One region of the Streptomyces sp. NPDC107559 genome, then DNA from elsewhere that is predicted to be linked to it. Evidence: riboswitches for the same ligand, from Rfam matches in the RefSeq annotation. Region 1 holds a riboswitch; each other region holds the start of a gene.
The links. Region 1 has a riboswitch for cobalamin ahead of ACZ7OY_RS30565 ((2Fe-2S) ferredoxin domain-containing protein). Riboswitches for the same ligand answer to the same signal wherever they lie in the genome.
Positions count from the first base shown of each region.

Region 2: another riboswitch for cobalamin. It lies ahead of ACZ7OY_RS32155 (CbtB domain-containing protein); the one in region 1 lies ahead of ACZ7OY_RS30565 ((2Fe-2S) ferredoxin domain-containing protein).
Region 3: another riboswitch for cobalamin. It lies ahead of ACZ7OY_RS20215 (ribonucleotide-diphosphate reductase subunit beta); the one in region 1 lies ahead of ACZ7OY_RS30565 ((2Fe-2S) ferredoxin domain-containing protein).

Region 1 covers NZ_JBVKBD010000012.1:150,279-152,527, reverse strand. Annotated here, with positions in the region: gene ACZ7OY_RS30570 (cysteine hydrolase family protein) at 120-800, shown strand; gene ACZ7OY_RS30565 ((2Fe-2S) ferredoxin domain-containing protein) at 822-1,217, opposite strand; cobalamin riboswitch at 1,399-1,574, opposite strand; partial or broken gene ACZ7OY_RS30560 (5-methyltetrahydropteroyltriglutamate--homocysteine S-methyltransferase) at 1,580-2,249, shown strand, end outside.
Region 2 covers NZ_JBVKBD010000014.1:23,734-25,982, forward strand. Annotated here, with positions in the region: gene ACZ7OY_RS32150 (CbtA family protein) at 19-774, opposite strand; gene ACZ7OY_RS32155 (CbtB domain-containing protein) at 794-1,015, opposite strand; cobalamin riboswitch at 1,051-1,204, opposite strand; gene ACZ7OY_RS32160 (lysylphosphatidylglycerol synthase domain-containing protein) at 1,264-2,202, opposite strand.
Region 3 covers NZ_JBVKBD010000006.1:217,341-219,589, reverse strand. Annotated here, with positions in the region: gene ACZ7OY_RS20220 (CbtA family protein) at 1-693, shown strand, start outside; gene ACZ7OY_RS20215 (ribonucleotide-diphosphate reductase subunit beta) at 743-1,123, opposite strand; cobalamin riboswitch at 1,202-1,384, opposite strand; gene ACZ7OY_RS20210 (hypothetical protein) at 1,469-1,819, opposite strand; gene metE (5-methyltetrahydropteroyltriglutamate--homocysteine S-methyltransferase) at 1,916-2,249, opposite strand, start outside.

The sequences.
Region 1 (2,249 bases):
CCGCAGAGCCGTACCGGAACACCAACGTCGCCCGGCACCCGGGCATTACCCGCTGACCTGGGAGAAGCCCGCCCGCCGAGCTCGGTGTCCTGGGTCGGGCGGTCGCATAGGGTCGGGCCATGACGTCGACCGGGACAGAGCCCCAAGAGCCCTACACCGCACCGCACTTCGCGACCTCCGCGCTCATCACGATCGATGTGCAGCGCGACTTCCTCTCCGAAGCCCCGTACGGGGTACCGGGGACGACGGAGATCCTGCCCGCGCTGCGGCGGACCGTGTCCGCCTTCCGCGCTGCCGGGCGACCTGTGGTGCACGTGGTGCGCTTGTACGAGGAAGGCGGGGGCAACGCCGATCTGGTACGGCGCGGGCTGCTGGAGTCCGGGGTGCGGATCGCCGCGCCCGGCACACCGGGCAGTGAGCCGGCCGACGGGCTCCTGCCGGAGGACGCGCCCGCCCTGGACCCGGCGCTGCTGCTGTCCGGCCGGCCTCAGCGGTTGGGGCCGTACGACCATGCGGTCTTCAAGCCGCGCTGGGGTGCCTTCTACCGCACCTGCCTGGCGGATCTGCTGCGTGAACTCGGCGTCGACACGCTGGTGTTCGCTGGGTGCAACCTGCCCAACTGCCCGCGGGCCAGCATCATGCAGGCGTCGGAACGGGACTTCCGGGTCGCCCTGGTGCGGGACGCGGTCTCCCGGGTGACGGACTCGGCCCTGACGGAGCTCGCGGGCATCGGTGTCCAGATCCTCGGCACCGCCGCAGTCGAAGGGCTGCTGCTCGGACACACCGCCGACGCGGGCTGACACCGATCGGGACGCCGGCCGTCAGGAGGTTGCCGCCTTGCGCGGCGGCGTGAAGACGTAGAGGTCGAGAATGGCGGGGCAGGGGGCGACGCCGGGGCCGCCGGCCTGGATCCAGGCGGCGATGTCCTCGGTGGCGTCGGGGTCGTTGACGAGCCCGAGCCAGACCGGGCGGGCTCCTGCGGCACGTGCGGCAGCGGAGGGCTGGACGACGACCACGTTGGCGTGTTCGCACACGCCGAGGCAGTCCGAGACGCGTACGGGTACCTCCTCGGCCAGGCGGGCGAGTTGGCGGTCGTGGTCGACGCCGGTGACTTTCGGGGTTCCGCAGCAGCAGTCCCGGCAGACGACGGCGCGGCACGGTGCCGGTCCGGCCAGGGCCTGCACCGGGCCGGCTGCTTCATGGCGCTGTCGAGGCATCGCTCCTCACACTCCGCTTCGGGCGGGATCCAGTGCGGACGACCGGCCGCAGGAAGCGGATCGCGGGGTGTCCCGGGTCGCGGGCGACCTCGGTGCGCAGAGGGGCGGGGTACGGAGCACGGGCATGCCTCTGGGGTCGGGGCTCGTACGCGGAGCCTGGCCTGCGGACGTCCCTCCACGCCGGGGCGCGAAGGTGCCAGCAGGTCTTCGGACTCGGGTTCGTCCGGTCGGGGCGCCTTCCCGGTCTCCCAGTGGCGTCGTGCCCCGCCCGTCCCCCTCACCGCTGCGCGTCAGTTCCGGATTCGCACCGGATTCCCTGGCCTCGGGTGTGGCTCGACTGGCCCGCCGAGGCTATCAAGTCCGCCGGCGACATCTCCCGCCCCGAGCCGATGACCGTGCGCTGGACGACGTACGCCCAGTCCCTGACCTCACGCCCGGTCAAGGGCATGCTCACCGGACCGGTCACCATGCTCGCCTGGTCCTTCGTCCGCGACGACCAGCCCCTCGCCGACACCGCCCGGCAGGTCGCTCTCGCGCTGCGCGACGAGGTGGGCGACCTCGAGAGGGCCGGGACCTCGGTGATCCAGGTGGACGAACCCGCCCTGCGCGAGACCCTGCCGCTGCGGGCCGCCGGCCACGCCGCGTATCTGGCCTGGGCCACGGAGGCGTTCCGGCTCACCACCAGCGGTGTACGCCCGGACACCCAGATCCACACCCATATGTGCTACGCCGAGTTCGGCGACGTCGTCCGGGCCATCGACGACCTCGACGCCGACGTCATCAGCCTGGAGGCCGCCCGCTCCCGCATGCAGGTCGCCCGCGAACTCGCCGCCCAGGGCTACCCGCGCGAGGCCGGGCCCGGCGTCTACGACATCCACTCCCCCCGCGTGCCGAGCGCGCAGGAGGCCGCCGAACTGCTGCGGGCCGGTCTCCGGGCGATTCCCGCCGAGCGCCTGTGGGTCAACCCCGACTGCGGCCTGAAGACCCGCGGCTGGCCCGAGACCCGTGCCGCGCTGGAGAACATGGTCGCCG
Region 2 (2,249 bases), on a different contig from region 1:
GGCGTGACGACGGGATCGCTACGGGGCGGCCACCGCCGAACCCGATGGGACCCTCACGGGTTTCGGGTGCAGCAGCCGCTCGGCCAGTTCGCCGAAGACGAGGCCGAAGCCCGCCCACAGCGTGGCCTGCATGGCGAGGGCGGAGAGCCGGAACCGCCACAGCAGGGTGGCCGGGAAGTCCGCCGGGACCTCGTTGACGACGGGCAGGAACGCGTACGCCAGGACGATCACGGCGATGAAGCCGAGGACGGCGACCACGGTGGCGTACCAGGTGCCCAGTCTCGGCGCGAGCCGCTTGCCCGCGATCACCGCGGCGACCGCGAGGAGCACGCTGAGCACCATCATCAGGAAGTACAGCGTGGTGCGCCTGCCGATGGTGTCGGCGTCGCCGACCGACGGCGGGTTGGCCGGGTACTTCAGGAACGGCACGACGTAGACGGCGAGCAGCGCGGTGCCCGACAGCAGCAGCGCGGTGGCGCGGGGGCTGAAGCGGCCGACGCGCCCGAGGGCGAAGCAGAAGGCGAGAGCGGCGATGCCGCCGAACGCCACTCCGTAGATCAGCACGCCGGTGGCGAGGCCGGCGGTGGACTGGAGGCTGCGGGAGACGAGTTCGACCTCGTGCTCGTGGGCGTGCGCGTGCGCCTCCTCGAAGCCGATCGCGCTGTCCACGCTCGGCTCACCGAGGAAGTAGGCGACGACCAGGGCGAGCAGGCCGGCCGCGAGGCCGGCGAGCATGCCCCGCACGAGCAGGTTTCTGACTGTTGCGGAGTTCACGGGAGTTCGGTGCCCCTCGTCAGTGGCAGGGGAAGCCGAGCAGGTGGCGGGCGTCGTGCACCCACTCGTGGACGTCCTCGCCGGAGACGACGGAGGTGGCGCCCTGCTCGGCGCCGACGAAGTACAGCAGGACCAGCATCAGAATGCCGAAGAAGACCGCCCAGGGGGCAATGTCCTTCAGCGGCAGCTTGCCGGTGACAACGGGGGTGGTGGCGGTCGGCTGAGCGACGTGCTGCGCCATGGCAGGGCCTCCTCTGGGAGTTCGCGTCCCATCTCGGTGGTGCACAGGACGACGGCCCCGGGTCTGACTCGCGATGCGCTCCCGTCGAGGAGGCATCGTCCACAGTGGCGCGACCGTGCCGGATTCTCACCGGCTTCCGTGATCCCGTCGTCGTATCAGCACGACAGTACCGTGTGACGTATGCAGGGCCAATAGCGCGTCAGCAGGGGTGATCCCGCGCCCTGTTGGGCACGGGATCACGGGCGTCCTCAGAGCACCGAGCGTCGTGCGAGCAGGAGGAGGACCAGCAGCCCCGGGGCCATCGGCAGCCATGCGGTGAGCAGGCGGTAGCCGAGGACGGCCGAGATCGCCGCCTGGCCCGGCGCCCCGTCCGCGGTGAGCGCCAGGGCGAGCGCGGCGTCCAGGGAACCGAGACCGCCCGGCGTGGGCAGCAGCACCGCCGCGCCGCTGGCGACGAGGTACGCCATGACCACACGGCCCGTGGACAGCCCGAGGCCGAGCGCGTGGACGACGGCGACGACCACCCCGGCGTGCAGCAGCACGAACGCGGCCGAGCCGCCCCACAGCGCCCAGGCCCGCGCCCGGCACCGGTGCACCGCCCGCACCTCGGCGAGGGCCCGGCCCGCGGCGCGCCGCAGCCGTGGGCTCGCCGCGACGGCCACCACCACGGTCCCGGCCGCCACCGGCAGCAGCAGTACCAGCCCCTGCGGCACCCGGGCCGGCACCCGTACGGTGTCGGGCGAGGTCAGCAGCAGGGTCAGGCCCAGTGCGCAGCGGACCAGCCCGCCCGCCGCCGCCTTCACCGCGAGCGCGGTCGCCGAACGGGCCGTGGACAGTCCGCACCGGGTCAGGAAGCGCAGGTTGACCAGGGTCGCCCCGGCCCCGGCCGGCAGGAGATGGTTGGCGGCGGACGCGGCGAACTGCGCGGCCACGAGCCGTCGCCGCGGCAACCGTTCGGCGACCGCGCCCTGCTGGACGACAGCCGCGCACACCCAGGTCGACACGGCGGCGACGCAGGCGAGCAGCAGCCATGCGCGGTCGGCGGCGGCGAGCCGGTCCGCCCCGCTGTCCAGGACGTCCCGGTGCGAGACGAGGAACCCGCAGGCGGCCAGGAGTACCGCGAGCGTGACCCCCAGCTGCCAGTACCGGCGTCGGCCCGCGGCCACCGGCAGGTCGGTCGCGGTCACGCCGGTCCTCGCGCGCGCCGGACGAAGGGAGAGCCGTCGGCCATCGT
Region 3 (2,249 bases), on a different contig from region 1:
GCCGCGGGCCCGGACCTGTTCAGCCGCACCGTCCAGGCCAACGTCGGCATCGGTATCGGCATCGTCTTCTTCGGGATGGCGATGGGCGCCCTGTTCGCGGTCGCCTACACCATCTGCCTGGGTCGTACCGGCGGGCTGCGTGCACGCAGCCTGGCGCTGCTCGTCGCCGGCGGCGGGTTCCTCGGCATGTATATGGTGCCGTTCCTGAAGTACCCGGCCAACCCGCCCGCGATCGGCCACGAAGAGACCATCCAGCAGCGCAGCGGCCTGTACCTGATCATGGTCGTCTGCTCGGTCGCCTTCCTCGCGGGAGCCGTCTACCTGGGCAAGAGGCTCCAGGCTCGGTTCGGCAACTGGAACGCCAGCCTCCTCGCGGGTGCGGCGTTCGTCGTCGCCATCGGGATCGTCATGCTGCTCCTGCCGCCGCTCGGCCACCTCTCGTACAACAAGGCCAACTACGGCAACCATGCCACCGAGACCCCGCAGCCGCTGACCGACTCCAGGGGCAACATGGTCTTCCCGGGCTTTCCGGCCGACGTACTGTTCGCCTTCCGCTTCTACTCGGTCGGCGCACAGCTCATCCTCTGGACGGCCATCGGTCTGATCTTCGGGCCCCTGGCGGAACGCCTGCTCAACCCCGTAAGTCCGGATGCCCCCACCGCCTCACAGGAGCCGGACCCCGTCCCGGCATGACCAGCCCGACCGGAGCGCGGTGTTCGACGAGATCACCGCGCTCGGTCGCTCAGAAGTCCCAGTCGTCGTCGGCGGTGTCCTCCGCCTTGCCCATGACGTACGAGGAGCCGGAACCGGAGAAGAAGTCGTGGTTCTCGTCCGCGCCTGGGGACAGCGCCGCGAGGATCTCCGGGTTCACCTCGGTCTCCTCCGCGCCGAAGCGGGCCGGGTAGCCGAGGTTCATCAGCGCCTTGTTGGCGTTGTAGCGGACGAAGACGGCGACGTCGTCCATGAGCCCGAGGGGCTCGTACAGCTCGCCGGAGTAGTGGAGTTCCAGCGGGTACAGCTCCTCCAGAAGGCCGTATGTGAACGCCCGCATCTCCTCCTGCCCGGCGGCGTCGAGCTTCTCCAGACCGCGCTGGTACTTGTAGCCGGAGTAGTAGCCGTGCACGGCCTTTGTCGCGCAGGATCAGGCGGATCATATCGGCCGTGTTGGTGAGCAGGGCGTGGGTGGCGAAGTGCAGTGGGAGGTAGAAGCCCGCGTACAGCAGCAGCGACGACAACAGGGACGCGACCTGGCCGTCGCTTCCCAGGCCCGGTACGTCGGGTCCAGTGCGTAGGACGGCGGTCGTTCCCGCTCACCGCTGCGGGGCAGTCCCGCTCTTGCACCGGGTTCCCTCTTGCGAGGCCGACCACAGGAGTGCTCGGCGAACCACCAGCAACGCCAACACTGCATCTAGAAGTTCGCGAGTGCCCGCATCCCAGATGTTGTGTCGCGCGCGAGACTTAGGTAAGCCTAAGTCCTGGTATGGTCGGACGGGTTCCAGTGCCTGGGAGTGCGTCCTGCCCCGTTGATGGCGCGTGCCTGTTGTGCGCGTCGGCGTATCTCCGTGACGAGAGCCGCCCGGGGATGTGCGGGGCCGGAAGGGGGCGGTGTGATCTCCGGTGGCTCGGGTGATGCGTCGAGCGCCTCGGCCACGGAGTCCAGGAACTCGCCCAGATCGGCCAGCGTGTCCCGCAGCATCCGCATCCTGGCGGTCTGGCTGCCGAGCTGTCTGCGCATGGCCAGCAGGCTTTCGAACTGCTTCTCCGACATGGCGACCATGGGCCTGCCGTCCACGACGACCTGTCGCGGTTTACCGCGCACCAACAGCCTCCTCTCTGCCTTGGTTCTGACGGTGCGGTGCGGTGCGGTGGGACGGGGCCGGGACGCCGCGAGCGTCCCGGCCCCCCACGATGCGGATCAGGACGCGGGCAGTTCGCCCCGGACGGTGCGGGCCGCCGCGACCAGGTTCTCCAGGGAGGCGCGGGTCTCCGGCCAGCCGCGGGTCTTCAGGCCGCAGTCGGGGTTGACCCACAGGCGCTCGGCGGGGATGGCCTTCAGGCCGGTGCGCAGCAGGTCGGCGGCCTCCTCGGCGCTGGGGACGCGCGGGGAGTGGATGTCGTAGACACCCGGTCCGGCTTCGCGCGGGTAGCCGTGGGCGGCGAGTTCCCGGGCGACCTGCATGTGGGAGCGGGCGGCCTCCAGACTGATGACGTCGGCGTCGAGGTCGTCGATGGCCTGGACGATGTCCCCG